One region of the Nonomuraea sp. NPDC049152 genome, then DNA from elsewhere that is predicted to be linked to it. Evidence: riboswitches for the same ligand, from Rfam matches in the RefSeq annotation. Region 1 holds a riboswitch; each other region holds the start of a gene.
The links. Region 1 has a riboswitch for thiamine pyrophosphate ahead of AB0B45_RS01425 (FAD-dependent oxidoreductase). Riboswitches for the same ligand answer to the same signal wherever they lie in the genome.

Region 1 (6,710 bases):
CATCGCCGACGCCATCAGGTCGGGCCGCTGCGCCCGGGTGACCGCGGTGGCCAGCAGCACCGCGTCGCACCCCAGCTCCATCGCCAGCGCGGCGTCGCTCGCCGTGCCGATGCCCGCGTCGAGGATCACCGGCACCGACGCCGCCTCCACGATCAGCTCGATGTTGTGCGGGTTGCGGATGCCGAGCCCCGAGCCGATCGGCGCGCCCAGCGGCATCACCGCCGCGCACCCGGCCTGCTCCAGCCGCCGCGCCAGCGCAGGGTCGTCCCCGATGTACGGCAGGACCACGAACCCGTCGGCCACCAGCCGCTCGGCCGCGTCGAACGTCTCGATCGGGTCGGGCAGCAGCGTCCGCTCGTCGTTGATGACCTCCAGCTTCACCCAGTTCGTGCCCAGCGCCTCGCGGGCCATCCGCGCCGTCAGCACCGCCTCACCGGCCGTGAAGCATCCCGCGGTGTTCGGCAGGACCTTGATCTGGCGCGAGCGCAGCACGTCGAGCACGGACCCTCTGGCGCCCGGGTCCAGCCGTCGCATGGCGACCGTGGTCAGCTCGGTGCCCGAGGCGACCAGCGCCTGGTCGAGCACCTCGAGGGAGGGCGCGCCACCCGTGCCCATGATGAGTCTGGAGGCGAACTTCTCTCCAGCGATGATCAGCTCATCCACCCTGCACCGCCGTGAGGATCTCGATCCTGTCGCGGTCGGCCAGCGCCGTGGTCGCCCACGTGCCCCTGGTGACCACCTCGTCGTTGACCGCCACGGCCACACCTGTGGTCTGCGCGGTCAGCCGCTGGACGGCCTGGGCCACCGTGGTGCCGTCGGGCACGTCGTGCGGAGCCCCGTTGATCGTCACGTGCATCAGATACTTCCTTGTCCGGCTGTCTGGAACCGCTGAGGCGAGCACAGGGCGGCCAGTTCGCCCTCCTCGCCGTGGAGGAGCGCGGTGGTGAGCGGGGCCAGCAGCACGCCGGCCCTGTGGTGTCCGGTGGCGAGGGCGAGGCCGGGGCCGTACGGGCCGATGAGCGGCAGGTTGTCGGGGGTGCACGGCCGCAGCCCCGCCACGATGTCGGCCACCTGCAGCTCGGTGACGCCGGGGACCAGCTCTCTGGCGTCGCGCAGCAGCTCGTACAGGCCGCCGGCCGTCACGCTGGTGTCGAAGCCCAGCTCTTCCTGGGTGGCGCCGACGACGAGCTCGCCGTCGCCGCGCGGCACCAGGTAGATGGGCGAGCCGTGGACCATGCCGCGCACGCACCTGCCGAGCAGCGGGGACGGTGAGCGAAGGCGCATGATCTGGCCCTTGACGGGGCGCACGGGCAGGCCGGTCAGCTCACCGCTCCACGCGCCGGCCGCGAGCACTACCCGCTCCCCGAGCAGGACGTCGCCCGGCGAGCCCGCGGAAGGACCGGGGAGGCCGGTCGAGGCGCCGGGGGAGGGCGGGGCCAGCCGTACGCCCACGACGGCCGAGCCATCGCGGACCAGCTCTGTCACGCGCCGCCGCACCAGCGGGACGCCCGCCCGCTCCAGCGCGGCCAGCAGGGCCGCGGTGACGCGCCTGGGATCCACCCACGCGTCGCCCTCGGCCAGCACGCCGCCCCTGACCGACGGCGCCAGCATCGGCTCCAGGCGGCGGCATTCGCGCCCCGTCAGCCGCCGCACCGGCAGCCCGAGCTTGTCCATGAACGCGGCCAGCTCTTCGAGCGCCGCCATGTCGTCGCCGCCGAAGGCGAGATCCAGGGTGCCCTGGGTGCGGTAGTCGAGGGCGAGCCCGCTGTCGGCCTCCAGCTCCGCGGCGAAGGCGGGCCAGCGGCTCAGCCCCGCCAACCCCAGCCTGAGCAGCGGCTCCTCGGTGTAGGAGACCTCGCTGACCGGGGCCAGCATGCCCGCGGCCGCATGAGAGGCGCCGGAGGCGGGGGCAGGGTCGATCACCGTGACCTTCGCGCCCGAGCGGCCCAGACGCCAGGCGACGGACAGGCCGACCACGCCGCCGCCCACGATCAGATCCATCTCGCTCCCTTCGCCGGCATGATCCGGATCAGGTGTCTTGCGGTCGAAGGCCCGTCAAAGCCTTCCTCTCAGCCCGGTACGGCCGGACTCCCGCGCGTCTTCTCCGAACAAGCCTACTCAAGCCCCGGGCCCTGGTCGTCAGCGGTGGATTGGTTAAGGTCATGAGCGTGAATCATGTCGTGGTTGTGGGCGCGGGTCTGGCAGGCATACGCAGCGTCGAGGCCCTCAGGTCTCGCGGATTCAGCGGCAGGATCACGCTGATCGGGGAGGAGCGGCACCGGCCCTACGACCGCCCGCCCCTGTCGAAGGCCGTGCTGCTCGGCGCGGCCGACTCGAGCTTCGTCGACGCCGACCTCGACGCCATGCGGGTCGAGCACAGACCGGGGGTGTCGGCCAAGGGGCTGCGCGACGGCGTCGTCGAGACGACCGAGGGCGAGATCGCCTACGACGGCCTGGTCATCGCCACGGGAGCCGAGCCGATCAGGCTGCACGGCGAGGGGCACCAGCACGTGTTGCGCACCCTCGACGACGCCCTGACCCTGCGCGCCGGCCTGGTCGAGAACGCCAAGGTCACGATCATCGGGGCGAGCTGGATCGGCGCCGAGGTGGCCACCGCCGCGCGCAAGGCCGGCTGCGAGATCACCGTCCTGGAGGCCGGCCCCACCCCGCTCTCGCACGTGGTCGGCCGCGAGGTGGGCGCCGACACCATCCCCTGGTACGAGGGCATGGACCTGCGGCTCGACACCATGGTCTCGTCCGTGGACGAGGGAGGGGTGACGCTGGTCGACGGCGGCTTCGTCGAGGCCGACGTGGTGGTGTCGGGCATCGGCGTCCGCCCCGCCGTCGAGTGGCTCGCGGGCTCCGACATCGACCTGCACAACGGGGTCGTCACCGACGAGCACCTGCGCACCTCGCTGCCGAACGTCGTCGCCGTCGGCGACTGCGCCGCGTGGTGGTCGCGCCGCTTCCACACCAGGCTGCGCGTGGAGCACTGGGACACCGCGCTCAACGCCCCCGAGGTCGCCGTGGCGACGCTGCTGGGCGACGATGCCGTGTACGATCCGGTCCCGTACTTCTGGTCGGAGCAGTTCGGTCACATGGTGCAGTACGCGGGCCACCACGCGGGGGCCCGCCTCCTCCGCCGTGGCGACCCCACGGCGGCCAAATGGTCGGTCTGCTGGTTGACCGACGAGGACAGGCTGGCGGGGGTGCTGACCGTCAACAGGCCTCGCGACCTCGTCCAGGGCCGGAGGATCATCGAGTCAGGGCCGCGCATGGACCCCATCAGACTGGAAGATCCCGAGGTCGCGATACGTGACTGTGTAGTTTGAAGACGAATGCGATGTGGTAGTGGTGGATTCGTGACGCTTTCTGTTGCGCAGATAGACCGGGAGACGGACCAGCTCGTCGGCGAGTGGCTGACGCTCCCCCAAGTGGCCGACCGCCTCGATCTGTCGATCGGGCGGACCAAGCAGCTCCTGAAGGACCACAAGCTCCTCGGCGTACGGCGGGGCTCGGGCGGTCCTCAGGTTCCAGCGGTGTTCCTCGACGGCGGAGAAGTGGTGAAGGGCCTGTCGGGCACGCTCATGCTCCTGCTCGACGCGGGCTACGACGACGTCGAGGCGATGCGCTGGCTGTTCACCCCCGACGAGTCCCTGCCGGGCTCGCCCATCGACGCGATCAAGGCAGGTCGCCATACCGAGGTCAAGCGGCGTGCCCAGGCGCTCGGTTTCTGAGGCCAGGCTCTACCTCTGCACCGATGGCAGGAGGGAGCGCGGCGACCTGGCCGACTTCCTCGACGCGGTGCTGAGCAACGGGGTCGACATCGTCCAGCTCAGGGAGAAGGGTCTGGAGGCGCGCGAGGAGCTCGCGCTGCTGGAGGTCTTCCGCGACGCGTGCGACCGCCACGGCAGGCTCATGGCGGTCAACGACAGGGCGGACCTCGCCTTCGCCGCCCGCCCCGACATCCTCCACCTGGGCCAGGACGACCTGCCGGTGACCGTCGCGCGAGAGATCCTCGGCGACGACATCCTCATCGGCCGGTCCACCCATTCGACGCAGGAGGCCTCCGCCGCCGCCGTCGAGGAGGGCGTCGACTACTACTGCTGCGGCCCGATCTGGCCCACCCCGACCAAGCCCGGACGGCCGGCGCCAGGGCCCGGCCTGCTCAGGCACGCGGCGGCGCTCGGTGACCGTCCGTGGTTCGGCATCGGCGGCATCGACCTCGACAACCTCGACGAGGTCAGGTCGTACGGCGTGAACCGCGTCGTGGTCGTCAGGGCGATCACCGAGGCCGACGACCCCGGGGCGGCGGCCGCCGAGTTCGCCAAGCGGCTGGCGTAGCGGGCCTGTCAGGTCTTGCGCGTGGTCGCGGCCACCGCCAGCTCGGCCAGCGCGGAGCGGGCCTCGGCGGTGATCGGCGCGTCGTCGAGCGAGGTCAGCGCCTCCTCCAGGTACGTGCCGATCATCTCCTCGCACGCCTCGAGCGCGCCGCTGCCCTCGATGACGCCGCGCAGTTTGGCTACCCCTTCCGAGTCGAGGTCGGGGTCGCCGAGCAGCCTGCGGACGGTCGCGGCGTCCTCGGGGGTCGCCGAGGCCAGCGTGCGGGCGATGAGCATGGTGCGCTTGCCCTCGCGCAGGTCGTCGCCCGCGGGCTTGCCGGTCTCCATGGGGTCGCCGAACACGCCGAGGATGTCGTCGCGCAGCTGGAAGGCGATGCCGACGCGGTTGCCGTACTCCACGCACAGCTCGTCGATCCACGGGGCGCTCCCGCCCGCGGCGAGCGTCAGGCCGAGCCTGAGCGGCTGCTCCACCGAGTACTTGCCGCTCTTGTAGAGCGCCACCCGCAGCGCCGACTCGAAGGTGTTCTCACCGTGCGCCTGCTCCAGCAGGTCGAGGTACTGCCCGCACATCAGCTCGGTGCGCATGTGGTCGTGGAAGGGCTGGGTGACGTCCAGGTGGGGCAGGCCGCACGAGCGCCACATCTCCGCGGACCAGATCAGCAGCAGGTTGCCCAGCAGGATCGCCGCGCCCTCGCCGAACTGCTCCGCCGAGCCGTACCAGTCGCTCTTCTCGTGCAGGCGCTGGAAGCGGCGGTGCGCCGAGGGCATGCCCCTGCGCAGGTCGCTCTTGTCCATCACGTCGTCGTGCACCAGCGCGCTGGCCTGCAGCAGCTCCAGCGAGGCCGCCGCGACGAAGATCCCGGGCTCGTCGAGCCCGCCCGCCGCGCGCCACCCCCAGTAACAGAAGGCGGGACGCAGCCGCTTGCCGCCCGCGAGCAGCTCCCTGGCCGCGCTGAGCAGGGGGGCGAGGTCCGGGCCGTTCACGATGGGGCGTTGCCGGTCGAGGAACTCCCCGAGGGACCGATCCACCTCGGTGCGGAGGGTGTCCATGCTCATGCCATGAGAGTAACGGGCTGTAGCTGACGTTACGATCTCCCGCTCCCGTCATATGGACGTGGCGGCAGCGCCCGCCCCCGTACCGGTAGCCTTGACATATGGCTCTGGGTCGACCCTCCGTCCTTCCCGATCGCGTCCCCACGGTCCGCGATCTGCTCGCCTCTGGCGGCCGTTCCTTCTCCTTCGAGTTCTTCCCGCCGAAGAACGAGGAGGGCGAGCGCCAGCTCTGGCGGTCCATCAGGGAGCTGGAGGCGCTGCGGCCGACCTTCGTGTCCGTGACGTACGGCGCGGGCGGCTCCACCAGGGACCGCACCGTCGACATCGTCGAGCGGCTGGCCCACGAGACGACGCTCACGCCTGTGGCGCATTTCACCGCGGTCAACCACTCCATCCGTGAGCTCCGCCACCTGGTCGGGCGCTTCGCCGACGCGGGGGTGCGCAACATCCTGGCCGTCCGCGGCGACCCGCCGGGCGACCCCAACGGCGAGTGGACCCAGCATCCCGAAGGCGTGCTCTACGCCGAGGAGCTGGTCAAGCTGATCCGCCAGGCGGGAGACTTCTGCGTCGGCGTCGCGGCCTTCCCCTACAAGCACCCGCGCTCGCCGTCCATCGAGAGCGACACCGAGCACTTCGTCAGGAAGTGCGCGGCGGGCGCCGACTACGCGATCACCCAGATGTTCTTCCAGGCCGACGACTACCTCAGGCTCAGGGACAGGGTGGCCGCGCGCGGCTGCGACACCCCGATCATCCCGTGCATCATGCCCGTCACGAAGATGAGCACGATCGCCAGGTCCGAGCAGCTGTCGGGCGCGCCGTTCCCGCCCGATGTCGCCGCCCGCTTCGAGGCCGTGGCCGACGATCCCGCCGCGGTCCGGCAGCTGGGCATCGATCACGGCGCCGAGCTGTGCCAGCGGCTGCTCGACGAGGGCGCGCCCGGCATCCACTTCATCACCTTCAACAGGTCGAGCGCGACGCGCGAGGTCTTCCAGCTGCTCCAGCCCGCCGCCCTGTCCGCCTGACACCGTCCGGGGGCTTTCCCGAAGGCCCCCGGCGTTTGGGATCAGCGGAGAGGCAGCGGCGTGCCCGCGATCGCGTAGTGCTCGTAGCCCCCGGGGAAGACGAACTGGGTGAGCAGGTCGGTGAAGCCCAGCGCCCGGTAGAGATGCCTGGCCACGGTCGGCTGGTCGTGCGTGGACAGGACGGCCGACCGCTCGGGACGCCCCTCGCACAGGGCGTGGATGAGCGCCCTGCCGATGCCCTTGCCCTGGTAGTCGGGGTGGACGTGGATCTCGGCCAGCTCCAGCGAGTCGC
Region 2 (6,710 bases), on a different contig from region 1:
GCCGACGCCCAGCGCGCTCAGCACGTCCCTGAACAAGTCGTGGGTCAGAGGCCTCGGCGGCGGCTCCTCGGCTTGGGCGAGCGCGATGGCCGTGGCTTCGGTCATTCCTATCCAGATCGGGAGAAACCTCTCACCCTGCGCCTCCTTGAGCAGAACGATCGGCTGATTTGTGGGCATTTCAACGCGAACGCCCACTACCTCCATCTGCAACACGGGCTGCTCCGAATTCACGATCCATGGGCCGCATCTTCCGCACTTCAACGTAACACCCACTGGGTAGGTAATATCCCCTGCCCCGGAGGCTCCCCGCCAACCTACCCGCCCTCGTGATCCCTTCGGTCGCCGCTCCACCCCTATGGGAGCGGCCGAGCGGGCTTTCCGATCACTTCGGCCGACCGCGTGGGAGCGTGCCAAATTACCTCAAACAGGCGATATCGGCCAGGGCGGCGGGGATCAGCCGCCGAGGAACGAGCGGACGGCGGTCCGCAGGAGAGCGGCGTGCAGGTCGAGGAGCTGTCCCGAAAGGTGCCTGGCCGCCTCGTCGGCCTCGCCGATCGCACCGGGGGCGCGCCGTTTGAGAATGGGGGCGACGGTCTGCTCGACCAGACCGGCCTCGCGCTCGGCCGCGGCCTTGACCGCGCGCAGGTGCCTGGCGTGCAGGCCGTACCTGGCCAGGGCGCCGACGCTGCGGGCCACCTTCAGCGCGTCCTCGTCGTAGCGCCTGGCGACCGGCGCGAGCAGGCCGTAGTCCTCGAGCTCGGTGAGGGTCTCGTCGTCGAGCCCGCTGGCCTCCAGCAGCTCGGCGCGGCTGAACCTGACCTCCTTGGCCTCGGGCAGGGCGCGCGGGCGGCCGAGCTCGTCGGCCATCTTGTCCTTGATGACCCGCAGGGGCAGGTAGTGGTCGCGCTGCTCGGTGAGGATGAAGCGCAGCTGCTCCACGTGCATGTAGGTGAACTTGCGAAAGCCCGAAGGGCTGCGCTCGGGCTCGATGAGCCCCTCGCTCTCCAAGAAACGGATCTTGGAGATGGTGACATCGGGGAACTCGCCCTGCAGGAGGGCGAGCACCTCCCCGATGCTCATGTGCGACCGCGCCGCCTGGGAGCTCATGCGCCCCGCGTGAGGAAGACGAGGCGGAACTTGCCGATTTGCACCTCGTCACCGCTGTGGAGGGGAACCTCCTCGATGCGCTCCCTGTTGACGTAGGTGCCGTTGAGGCTGCCGACGTCGCGGACGGTGAAGGCGCCACCGGGATGGCGGTAGAACTCCACGTGCCGCCGCGAGACCGTGATGTCGTCGAGGAAGATGTCGCTCTCGGGATGCCGGCCCGTCGTGGTCAGGTCGCGGTCGAGGCGGAAGCGGCTGCCCGCGTTGGGGCCACGCGTCACCACGAGCAGCGCCGCGCCCGGCGGGAGCTGCTCGACGGCGGCTCGCTCGGCCAGGAGGGCGTCCGCCGTCTCCGCCTCATACGCCTCGATTCCCGCGACGGAGATCGTCGAGGTGGTGTCCCCGGAGACCTCATGTCTGGTCAGCGGTGACCCACACCGGGAGCAGAAACGGGCATCCTCGGGGTTGGCATGACCGCACTGCGTACAGTAGACGTACGGCATCTATCGGCTCGGCCTCCTACCGCGAGAACGCGGCGACGGTTGATCAGGGCGCCCCACGCCTCTCGCTCGTTCACGATTGCGAATGCCGCAACTTACGCTGATCACTGGCAAAGGTCAAGGCGGGACGCCGCACGACGGGTTCGGACGGTGACAAAGTTACCGCCGAGCCGCCCCCAAGGTCCATGCCGCCGCGCCACTTGTGTTGTCACGTTCCTGCCGCCTGCTCGACGACCCGCGCCCATCTGTCAAGGAATGCCTCCGCTGTGTCGAAATCGTGCGCTTCGGCCCACAGGTCGGTGGCGGGTTCGGAGGCGGCGGGCAGGATCAGCGCCCAGCGTCCGTCCTCTCCGACGACCCGCACGCCGTCGGTGGTGTCGACGCGGAAGCCCTCGGCGGCCTCGATGACCGAGCGCATCACCGCCCCCTTGGTCGCCCACGGCGTCGGGACGGTCCGCTTGAGCAGCTTGGCCTCGGGGATCCGCGCGTCGATCTGGCTGAGCGTCAGGCGGGTGCGGGCCACCAGGCCGAGCAGGCGCAGGAAGGCGGCCAGGCCGTCCACCGTGGGCCCGAACTCCGGCACGATGAAGCCGCCCCTGCCGTCGCCCGCGAAGATCATGTACGGCTTGGCGGCCGCGGCGGTGAGCGCGTCGAGCGAGGTGGAGGTCCACTCGACCTGGACGCCGTGGAAGCGGCAGACCTGCTCGGCCACCCTGGTGGTGGTGACGGGCAGCGCCACCCTGCCGCGGCGCCGTTCGGCGGCGACCAGGTCGAGCACCACCAGCAGCGCCCGCTCCTCGCTGATGAGCTGGCCCATCTCGTCGACCAGGGCGATGCGCTCGCCGACAGGGTCGAAGCGGACGCCGAAGGAGGCGCGGGAGGAGCCGACGAGCTCCGAGAGGCGCTGCAGGTCGCGGCGGCGCTCGGCGAGCGTCTCGGTGGGCGAGGCGGAGTCGAGCCTGGCGTTGACGGTCAGCACCTCGACGCCGAGCCGGCCGAGCAGGGTGGGCAGGACCACCGAGGCGGTGCCGCCCGCGCAGTCGACGACCACCTTCATGTCGTTGACGCCCGTCATGTCGACGCAGCGCAGCAGCTCCTGCGCGTAGTCCTCGACGGCCCTGGCGGGGAAGCTCAGCTCGGCGATCTCTCCGGGGAAGGCCCTGCGGAACTCCTGGCGGGAGAAGACGCGTTCGAGCTTGCGCTGGGCGGCGGGGGTGAGGTCGGCGCCGTGGGAGTCCATGAAGACGATGTCGACGCTCTGCGGGTCGCCGGAGGTGGTGCGCAGCGCGATGCCGCCGCTGGCGGGCCTGCGGGAGGTGTGGAAGCGGGCCACCGGCAGCGGCATGGCCTCCAGGTCGAGCACGTCGATGGCGCCCGCGGTCAGGGCGCTGATCACGGCGCGTTTGAGCGCTCTTGCCGCGCGGGAGGAGTCGCGCGAGGTGATGACCTGGTCGCCCTTCTTCAGGGTGGTGGCGTAGGCGCTGGCCAGCCGTACGCAGAGCTCGGGGGTGATCTCGACGTTGACCAGGCCGCTGACGCCGCGCGGGCCGAACAGGCTGCGCTGGCCGCGCGACTCCCAGATGACGCTGGTGTTGACGACCGCGCCCGCTTCGACGGTCTTGAAGGGGTAGATCTTGACGCCGCTGGAGACGTAGGCCTCCGCCTCGATGACGCACTCGTCGCCGACGACGGCGTTCTCCTCGATGCGGGCGCCGGTCATCACGTCGGTGTTCTTGCCGATGACGCAGCCGCGCAGGTGGGCGCCCGGGCCGATGTAGACGTTGTCGTGGACGACGGCGCGGTGCAGGAAGGCGCCCTCGCGCACGACGGCGTTGCTGCCGAGCACGGTGTACTCGCGCAGCTCGGCCCCCGCCTCGATCTTGACGTAGTCGCCGATGAGCAGCGGGCCCTTCAGGACGGCCTCGGGGTCCACCTCCGCGCCCTCGCCGACCCAGACGCCCGGCGACATCTCGAAGCCGCCGATGTCGAGCTTGACCCGTCCTGACAGCGCGTCGGCCTGGGCCTTGAGGTAGCTCTCGTGGGTGCCGACGTCCTCCCAGTAGCAGTCGGAGACGTAGCCGTAGATGGGCGCGCCGCGTTCGAGCAGGCGGGGGAAGACGTCCGAGGACCAGTCGACGGCCTCTCCCGCGGGGACGTCGTCGAGGACTTCGGGCTCCATGACGTAGATGCCGGTGTTCACCGTGTCGGAGAAGACCTGGCCCCAGGTGGGCTTCTCGAGGAAGCGCTGCACCCTGCCCTGATCGTCGACGATGATGATCCCGAACTCGAGCGGGTTGGGGACGCGCGTCAGACCGATAGTGACGAGGGCCGAATTCTCACGATGAAATCGGATCATGTCCGATAAATCGATATCGGTCAGGGCGTCGCCGGAAATGACGAGGAAGCGGTCGTCGCGGAGTTTGTCGGCGGCGTTCTTGACGCTGCCCGCCGTACCGAGGGGAAGATCTTCGGTGGCGTAGTGCAGGCGCATGCCCAGTTCGTCGCCGTCACCGAAGTAGCTGCGCACCAGCGCGGCCAGGAACTGGACCGTGACGACGGTTTCGGTCAGGCCGTGTTTCCGCAGCAACCGGAGCACGTGTTCCATGATCGGGCGGTTGACAACGGGGAGCAGGGGTTTGGGCTGGTTCGCGGTCATCGGCCGCAGCCGTGTACCCTCCCCGCCTGCCATGACGACCGCCTTCACCCGATCACTCCTTCGTCGCAGTTTGCCCGGGTTCGCGCAGCTCCCCCTTGGCAGTGGTGACGAGCTGACGCACCTGTACCACATACAACACGCCCGCCCACCAGTACAGACCTGTTCCCCAAATGGCGAACGCCCATCCGATAATCCTCGCAATATCGGCATACCAGGAGCCGGTGTGCGAGGCCAGGAAGAGCAGCGGGAAGGCGTACATCAGATTGGCCATGGCTGCTTTGCCAAGGAAATGCACGGGCAGTGCCTTGTAACCGTATTTGCGGAGCACGGGAAAGAAACATCCGACGAAGATTTCCCGCGCCAGGATGATCGCGACCAGCCACCAGGGGATCACGTCCCTGAGCACCAGACCGACGAGGGTGGCGAAGACGTAGAGCTTGTCGGCGGCCGGGTCGATGAGGCGGCCCAGCCTGCTGGTCTGGTTCCACGCGCGGGCGATCTTGCCGTCGAGCCAGTCGGTGAACCCCGCGACCATGAGCAGCCCGATCGCCCAGCCGTCCGCCTTGGGTCCGAGAACCAGCCAAAGGAACACGGGCACGCCGAGGAGACGCAGGAAGCTCAGCAGGTTAGGAACCGTCCAGATCCGGTCCTCCGCTGACGAACGGGCGGAAGTTTCACTCACGCTTGCGACCCTACTGCGTCGCCAACCAGCGCACGCTTCGGCGTAAGACCCTGTTGAGCCCGGCCCAGTCCGGCCCTGGCATTTCGGGCACCCGAAGCAATCGGGGGGTTGCGCGGCACCCCGGTGATCGGGTTACGGTTGCGCCGACCAACGCGGGAGCCCGGTGTGACCGGGCTGAGAGGACGGCTACAGCCGCCGACCGCCAGAACCTGCTCCGGGTAATGCCGGCGAAGGGAGTTGCGCGATGAGTGGCGCGCGTTTTTCCAAGATCTACCAGGGCGAGCTCAGGGTTCCCATGCGCCGGATCGACCTGAGCGACGGAAGGGCCTTCACCGTCTACGACACCTCAGGCCCCTACACCGACCCGAGCGTGGAGACCGACGTCGCCCGCGGCCTGCCTCCCGTCCGGGAGGAGTGGATCCTCGGTCGCGGCGACGTCGCCAGGTACGGCGGCCGCCACGTCCAGCCCCTCGACGACGGCTACCGCGACCAGCGCGCGTGGAAGCGCGCGGGCACGAGCCTGTTCGCCGGTGCGCGCCGCGACCCCCTCAGGGCGGCGGGCGCGCCCGTCACCCAGCTCGCCTACGCCCGCAGGGGCGTGGTGACCAGGGAGATGGAGTTCGTCGCCGTCAGGGAGGGCGTGGACCCCGAGTTCGTCCGCGCGGAGGTGGCCGCGGGCAGGGCGATCATTCCCGCCAACGTCAACCACCCCGAGAGCGAGCCGATGATCATCGGCAGGAACTTCCTCGTCAAGATCAACGCCAATATCGGCAACTCCGCCATCACCTCCTCCGTCGAGGAGGAGGTGGAGAAGATGACCTGGGCCATCCGCTGGGGAGCCGACACGGTCATGGACCTGTCGACGGGCCGCGACATCCACACCACCCGCGAGTGGATCATCCGCAACTCCCCCGTCCCCATCGGCACCGTCCCCCTCTACCAGGCGCTGGAGAAGGTCGACGGGGTCGCCGCGCACCTGTCGTGGGAGGTCTACCGCGACACGCTCATCGAGCAGTGCGAGCAGGGCGTCGACTACGTCACCGTCCACGCCGGCGTGCGGCTGGCGTACGTGCCGCTCACCGTCGGCCGCAAGACGGGCATCGTCTCGCGCGGCGGCTCGATCATGGCCGCGTGGTGCCTGACGCACCACCGCGAGAGCTTCCTGTACGAGAACTTCGAGGAGATGTGCGAGATCCTCGCCTCCTACGACGTCGCCTTCTCCCTGGGCGACGGGCTGCGGCCCGGTTCGATCGCCGACGCCAACGACGAGGCGCAGTTCGCCGAGCTGCGCACGCTGGGCGAGCTCACCAGGCTCGCCCACGCGCACGACGTCCAGGTCATGATCGAGGGGCCCGGCCACGTGCCGATGCACAAGATCAAGGAGAACGTGGACCTGCAGCGCGAGCTCTGCGACGACGCCCCGTTCTACACCCTCGGCCCCCTGGTCACCGACATCGCGCCCGGCTACGACCACATCACCTCAGGGATCGGCGCGGCCATGATCGGCTGGTACGGCACGGCGATGCTCTGCTACGTCACCCCGAAGGAGCACCTCGGCCTGCCGAACAAGGACGACGTCAAGACCGGCGTCATCACCTACAAGATCGCCGCGCACGCCGCCGACCTGGCCAAGGGGCACCCGGGGGCGCAGGCGTGGGACGACGCGCTGTCGGACGCGCGCTTCGAGTTCCGCTGGGAGGACCAGTTCGACCTCTCGCTCGACCCCGACACCGCTCGGGCCTTCCACGACGAGACGCTGCCCGCGACT
Region 3 (6,710 bases), on a different contig from region 1:
GGGGTGGCTGCGCTGGCGCGACGACCTGTCGGGCGCCAAGCCCGTCCGTCCGGGCAAGGGCCCGCTCGCCGTTCGGGTACGGCTGGCGCCCGACGACGAGGGCGCGGCGCCCGGCTTCGAGCTGACCGAGGCGGGCACGCAGAAACGCCTGGCCGTCTACGTGGTCAAGGACCCGATGGAGGTGCCTGGCATCGCCTCGCTCGGGCCCGATCCGCTCGTGCCCGAGTTCACCGTGCAGGCGTTGAAGCAGATCGTGGGCGGCAACCGTACCCAGATCAAGGGCCTGCTGAGAGACCAGAAGATCATCGCGGGCATCGGCAACGCCTACTCCGACGAGGTGCTGCACGCGGCGAAGATGTCGCCCTTCAAGATCGCCGCGACGCTGACCGACGCGCAGATCGCCGACCTGCACGAGGCGATCGTCACCACGTTGCGGGACGCGATGGAGCGGGCCCACGGGCTGGCCGCCAAGGACCTCAAGGCGGAGAAGAAGTCGGGGCTGCGCGTCCACAACAGGGCGGGGCAGACGTGCGACGTGTGCGGCGACACGATCCGCGAGGTGTCCTTCGCGGACTCCTCGCTGCAGTACTGCCCGACGTGTCAGACCGAGGGCAAGATCCTGGCCGACCGCCGGATGTCGAAGCTGCTCAAGTAGGTGCTCGTCAGGCGACGAACGGGGGCCGGCCGGTCTCGCTGACCAGCGGCTTGCCCGCCATCTCCCACGACTGCATGCCGCCGCCGATGTTGACCGCGTCGCGGCCGACGTGGTTCAGCCACGCGGCGGCGTGCGCGGAACGGCCGCCGACCCTGCACACGACGTAGACGGGGCCGGACGGAAGCTCGTCGACGCGGGCCTGGAGCTCGCCGAGCGGGATGTGGGTGGCGTCGGGGGCGTGGCCCGCCGCCCACTCGTCGTTCTCACGGACGTCGAGCAGGAAGGCGCCGGCGGGCATTTCGGTCACATCGATTTCGGGAACGGTCATGCCTACCATTCTCGCGGACCCGCCGCACCACATCCTCCAGAAGACGCCGAGGTGGGAGGGGGTGGTTGCCAAAAAGGGCCGAGGTGTCATATTTCGGCGCAAACTAGAAACCGCGGGAGCTCGGGCATGGCCGGGCTGAGAGGGTGACCCCCACGCGTCGCCGACCGCATGAATGGCTCATTTCAGCACCGTGTCCAGGATCCGCTGTTCCGCCCCGCCCTTGACCGGCCGGTCGCGGAACTCGCTGACCTGCCTGTCTGTGCAGACGATCGCTGCGTGACTCGCGCACGTTATCCGGCACCCAGGGGAAGGAGTTGCGATCATGGGGGAATGTTCAGACGGAGGATCTTGGTGGGTGCGGCGCTGGCCCTGCTGGCGAGCGCGCAAGGCTGCAGTACGGGGCTCACCGCAACGGGAACCGCGACGAGCGAGACCAGGGTGGCGAGCGAAATCCCCCAGGGTTTCCTCCTGGGTGAGCCATATGCCAGGAAGACGCCTACCACCTCACCGGACGAGCCCGAGGAGAGCTGGGTGAAACTCAACGACAAACTGTCCGGCCCGCTCGAGGTCGGCGCCTGCGGCACCGAGAGGGACGCGGAAGGGCGTACCGACATGCGAACGATCGTCTACACCACTTCGGCCCCCGAGTACGGCAGCGAACAGCTCGCCCTCTATCGGAGCAAGGAGGCTGCGAGCGAGGTCATGGCGAGGCTGCGGGAGTGTGTCAAGAGCGTGAACCCCACCGGGAGGGTACTTGAGGGCATCGGCGACGAGGCCATCTGGGTGGCGGGAGAGCGCGACCTGGCAGTCTCGTACGACATGAAGGTCGGCGCGGTGGCCGCCCGCCGCGGGAGCGCCCTGTTCGTCTACACCTCCTCTGATGAATCGGTGCTGGACGGCCCGGACGACTTGCCTGTTTCCGCGCGCAAGATGGCAGAGAAGGTCTGTACCCTCCAAGGAGTTTGCGACTAAGCCAGTGTGTGCCACTGTCCTCAGGGGGCCGCGGTGCCGTTCACCCCCGCGCGAACCCGGACGACCTCGACAGGGCGTCAGCCGTGGCGGACTATGACGGAAGTACTGCGAGTCCTCCGAATCCTCCGAGCGAGCCAAACCCGGTATGGCGGGCAGGCGAGCGAGGCGGGTGCGCTGACCGGCGGCGCCCACGCGCCAGGTGTCGCGGAAGCCGGGAGCGGAGAGCCGCAGGGGTGGTTGAACGCGGACAAATGGTGCATCATTGGGGCGCGAGCTGGGCAGATCCCGGCCGCACTCACAAGTCCAAACCGCGGGAGCTCGGGGCAACCGGGCTGAGAGGGCAACTGCCGTTGCCGACCGCATGAACCTGTCCGGGTAATGCCGGCGTAGGGAGCGTGTGATGACGCATGTCGTCGACCCGAAACATGCCGAAGTACCGCTGACACTCGACGAGGCCCCGCCCAGAACGCTGGGCGTCCTCGACCAGGGCGCCTTCTGGGCCAACCTCGGGGTCAGCCTCCTCGGCTTCTCCTTCGCCCTCTTCCTCATCAACCCGCTGCTCGACGACAACCCGCTGACCATGACGGCCGCGGTCACCGCGACCGTCGTCGGCAGTCTCATCGGCACGGCCATGGTCGGTCTGGCCGCCATCCCCGGCGTCCAGACGGGGAAGCCGGCGATGGTGCTGCTCAGGGGCCTGTTCGGGGCCAAGCTGTCCTACGTGCCGACCGTGCTTAACATCATCCAGATGCTCGGATGGGGCGCGTTCGAGCTGTGGGTCATCTCCATGGGAGCCCAGGCGATCTTCGGTGACGCCGTGCCGTACGCCGTCTGGGTGGTCATCGCGGGTGCGATCACCACCGGGCTGACGATCTACCCGCTCGGCGCGATCAGGCTGATCAGGCGGGTCGTCACGGTCGGCGTGATCATCTCGACCGTCTGGTTCGCTGTGACGCTCCTGCAGAGCGCCCCCACGCAGACCGGCGGCAGCTGGGACGCCTTCGCTCCCGCCGTCGACTTCGTGATCGCGCTGTCGGTCTCCTGGGTGCCGCTGGCCGCCGACTTCGCCAGGCACTCGCGCAGCAGCTCGGCCGCCTTCACCGGCGTGGTGAGCGGCTACACGATCGCGCAGGTCGCGTGCCTGGCCATCGGCGTCTACGCGGTCGCGATCGCCGGGCAGGACGCCGTGCTCAACGACCCGACCACGGTCTTCGGCCCGTTCGTCGCCGCCCCGCTGGGCGCGCTGTTCTTCGGCGTCCTGGTGCTGCGAGAGACCGACCAGTCGTTCGCGAACGTCTACTCCGTGGCCATGTCGCTGCAGAACCTCATGCCGCGCGTCGACCGGCGGCTCTTCTCGGTGGCGATCGGGGTGCTGACCATCGGCGTGGCGCTCCTCGTCGACGTCAACTCCTACAGCGCCTTCCTCAGCATCATCGGCGCCGTCTTCGTGCCGATGCTCGGCGTGCTCGTGGTCGACTACTTCGCGCTCGGCAGCGCCAAGACCTGGAACACCAGCGAGAACGCCCCTTCCCGCTGGCTCATGACCATCCCGTGGGCGCTCGGGTTCTGCGCGTGGTGGCTGCTGGCCGCGCCGTCCACGATCTCGTGGTGGGCGGCGATCTGGGACGGCATCCGCGCGGCGCTCGGCTTCACCCGCCAGCCGTGGATGAGCGCGGCCGTGGGCGCGTTCCTGGTCGCGGGCCTGGTCACCCTGATCATCGGCCTGGTAAGGCGGCGGCGCTAGCCCTCGACCCGCAGCAGACGTTCGAGCGCGGTGGGCCCGCCGGGGTAGCCGTCGCGATCGGCGACCCGGTGGCAGGGCACGATCACGCACACCGGGTTGCCGTTGAGCGCGTTGCCGATCGCGCGGAGCGCCTGTGGCCGTCCGATGCGGGCCGCCAGGTCGCCGGTGGTGGTGCTGGTGCCGTACGGCACGGCCATCGTCATCTGCAGCAGCGTGCGCGCGAACGGCGTGGCCAGCTGCAGGTCGACGGGGGTGGTGAAGGCGCGCAGGCGCCTGGAGAAGTAGGCGTCGAGCTCGCGCCGCACCGGGTCGAGGCGGCGCGGGTCGGGACCCACGAGCCCGCCGACGGCCCGCGAGATCCGCTCGAAGACCGCATGCTCGTCGTCGAAGCTGCAGGCGACGACGCCCCTGCCCGTCACCGCGAGCACCAGCGTGCCCACCGCGCCCTCGTAGGTACCGATGGCGACATCCGGCGGTCGCTCGGCGCGGTAGGTGGGTGAGGTGATCCTCACCAGGGCATCGAGCTCGCCAGCCGACATAACCCGCAGCGTATCGGACCGATCAGGCCACGGAGCGACCCTGCCACCGGCACTATGGAAAGGTGGGTGACGAGGAGATCACCGCAGCCGTACTCTCCAGCGCCCCCAACGCGGTCGTCGTGCTCGACAGGGACCAGGCCGTGCTGGTCTGGAATCCTGCGGCGGAGCGGTTGTTCGGATGGAGTTCCGAGGAGATGGTCGGGCGGCGTGCGCCGCTCGTCCCCGGCGAGCTGACCGCCGAGCACAACGCGGTGCTCGAAAGGGTCAGGACGGGCGGTCAGGTCTCGCTGCGCACCAAGCGCTTCCGCAAGGACGGCACGCTCCTCGACGTGCGGGTCGACACCAGCGCACTGCTCCAGGGCACCGCCGTCGTCGGCTACGTGCACGTCCACCATCCGACCGGGGACGACGTCGCCGCGCGCGACAGGGCGGCGCGCAGGGCCAGGCTGGTACGCAGGCTCACCGACGTGGTCGGCGACATCAACGCCGAGCTGGAGCTGCCTGCCGTACTCGACCGGATCGCGGCCAGCCTCACCGAGCTGACGGGAGCCGACGCGGGTGGGTTCGTGCTGATCGAGAAAGAGCGGCTGCGGCTGGTGAGCGCCTACCAGCTGCCGGAGACGCTCAGGGACGCCACCGCCGACCTGCGCAGCAGCCTGGTGGGCAAGCTGATGCGCACGGGCAAGACCGTGATGCTGGAGTCGACGGGCCTCGACGACCTCGTGTGGGCCGAATTACCCGGCCTGCACACGATCGCGCTCGGCCTGGCCGCCGTGGGCGGGCGTCCGTATGGAGCGCTCTACGCCCTGTTCGCCAAACGCAAACCGGGGCACGTCGAGCTGGAGTTGCTGGAACTGCTGGCAGGGCACGCGGGCATCGCGGTCGGCAACGCGGTGGCCTACCAGGAGGCGCTGCGCCAGCGGGCGCACGAGCGCGCCGTCTTCGACGCCAGCGCCGACGGCATCGCGGTGCTGGACGAGGAGGGGCGGGTGATCCAGTGGAACCCCGCCGCGGGAGAGCTCACCGGGGTCGCGGCCGACGACATGATCGGCAGGCCGCCGCCGTTCCCGCTGCCCGAGCCGGGGGAGAAGCTCACCTTCCAGCTCGAGACCGGACGCTGGCTCGACGTCGTCAGCGCGAAGATCGAGGAGACCGGCGAGATGGTGATCGACTTCCGCGACATCACCGCGGCCAAGGAGCTGGAGGAGGCCAAGGACCTGTTCCTGGCCACGACCAGCCACGAGCTGCGCACCCCGATCACGATCGTGCGGGGGTTCGCCAGCACGCTCGACGCCCGATGGGACAAGCTGACCGATCCCGAACGGCGCTCCGCCGTCCACACCATCGCCGAGCGGGCCAGATCGCTCGGCCAGCTCATGGACCACCTGCTGCTCGGCGCCCGCGCCGGAGCCGAGGAGCTCAAGGTCCGCATCGAGACCTTCAGCCTCGCCGAGCGCATCCACGCGGCCACGCTCGGGCTGCCGGTGCTGTCCGACACGCACAGGGTCGAGGTGGTCATCCCCGAGGGGCTGCCCGACGTCAGGGGCGACGCGCTGGCCACCGACATCGTGCTCGGCCAGCTCCTTGAGAACGCTTTCAAGTACTCGCCCGACGGGGGTCTGATCAGCGTCGCGGCATGGGCAGAGGACGAGCGCGTGGTCGTGGTCGTCGACGACGAGGGCGTCGGCATCGCCCCCGCCGACCGTGACCGAATCTTCGAGAGATTCGTCCAGGCCGAGAGCGGTGACCGGCGCAGATTCGGCGGTGTGGGGCTCGGTCTCTACATCGTGCGGAGCCTCGCGAGGGCTCAAGGAGGCGAGGTCACGGCCCATCCGCGCCCCTCTGGGGGGACCAGAATGAGGCTCGTTCTCACTATCGCGCCCGACACACCGAGGCGGTAACGAGCCGGTCACGGATGAGCTGATCTATCGTCCAATGTGTACAAGCTGTGATCGAGACACGGTTTCTGGGACTGGGTAACGGGGCATTTCGGTCGTACCGGGGGCGTTCCTCTGGGGGGATCTGGGAGCGGGGAGGTGGGTGTGTCGAGCGTCGTGATGTTGCCGTACGCACTGTCCAGCGTCGCCGTCGCACGCCAGCGTCTCTGCACTGACCTGCAGGAGTGGGGGGTCTTCGCCACCGCGATCGATGATGCGGTTCTGGTGGTGAGCGAGCTGCTGAGCAACGCGCTCAGGCACGCGCGTCCGCTGACCTCTGGCATGGTCAGGGTGGCGTGGCTGTGGAGCGACGATCATGTCGAGGTGGCGGTGAGTGACGGAGGCGCTGCGACCGAGCCGCGCGCCGGCCGTCCGACACTGTCATCGCTCGGCGGGCGCGGGCTTGGAATAGTCGAGTACGTCGCGGAGAGCTGGGGCGTGCGGCACGACGGGGAGACGACCACGGTATGGGCCGTGCTCCCCGCCCCGCACATCGTCAACGGTCAGGTCGCGGCGTTCAAGGAGGCCGGATAGA

Region 2: linked by a shared signal. The riboswitch ahead of thiC (phosphomethylpyrimidine synthase ThiC) and the one ahead of AB0B45_RS01425 (FAD-dependent oxidoreductase) in region 1 are both predicted to bind thiamine pyrophosphate.
Region 3: linked by a shared signal. The riboswitch ahead of AB0B45_RS43995 (cytosine permease) and the one ahead of AB0B45_RS01425 (FAD-dependent oxidoreductase) in region 1 are both predicted to bind thiamine pyrophosphate.

Annotation. Positions count from the first base shown of each region.
Region 1 is NZ_JBEZDO010000001.1:295,964-302,673, reverse strand. Features, by position in the region: gene AB0B45_RS01435 (thiazole synthase) at 1-663, opposite strand, end outside; gene thiS (sulfur carrier protein ThiS) at 656-856, opposite strand; gene AB0B45_RS01425 (FAD-dependent oxidoreductase) at 856-2,001, opposite strand; TPP riboswitch at 1,990-2,105, opposite strand; gene AB0B45_RS01420 (FAD-dependent oxidoreductase) at 2,163-3,332, shown strand; gene AB0B45_RS01415 (Rv2175c family DNA-binding protein) at 3,363-3,737, shown strand; gene thiE (thiamine phosphate synthase) at 3,715-4,344, shown strand; gene AB0B45_RS01405 (polyprenyl synthetase family protein) at 4,353-5,399, opposite strand; gene metF (methylenetetrahydrofolate reductase [NAD(P)H]) at 5,498-6,418, shown strand; gene AB0B45_RS01395 (GNAT family N-acetyltransferase) at 6,460-6,710, opposite strand, start outside.
Region 2 is NZ_JBEZDO010000004.1:197,626-204,335, reverse strand. Features, by position in the region: gene AB0B45_RS09805 (bifunctional nuclease family protein) at 1-213, opposite strand, end outside; gene AB0B45_RS09800 (MerR family transcriptional regulator) at 454-1,080, opposite strand; gene AB0B45_RS09795 (FHA domain-containing protein) at 1,104-1,607, opposite strand; gene AB0B45_RS09790 (mannose-1-phosphate guanyltransferase) at 1,813-4,308, opposite strand; gene AB0B45_RS09785 (CDP-alcohol phosphatidyltransferase family protein) at 4,313-4,942, opposite strand; TPP riboswitch at 5,085-5,195, shown strand; gene thiC (phosphomethylpyrimidine synthase ThiC) at 5,187-6,710, shown strand, end outside.
Region 3 is NZ_JBEZDO010000038.1:69,767-76,476, forward strand. Features, by position in the region: gene AB0B45_RS43980 (DNA-formamidopyrimidine glycosylase family protein) at 1-655, shown strand, start outside; gene AB0B45_RS43985 (rhodanese-like domain-containing protein) at 663-992, opposite strand; gene AB0B45_RS43990 (hypothetical protein) at 1,314-1,955, shown strand; TPP riboswitch at 2,256-2,366, shown strand; gene AB0B45_RS43995 (cytosine permease) at 2,356-3,699, shown strand; gene AB0B45_RS44000 (methylated-DNA--[protein]-cysteine S-methyltransferase) at 3,696-4,238, opposite strand; gene AB0B45_RS44005 (PAS domain S-box protein) at 4,301-6,139, shown strand; gene AB0B45_RS44010 (ATP-binding protein) at 6,281-6,709, shown strand; gene yidC (membrane protein insertase YidC) at 6,679-6,710, opposite strand, start outside.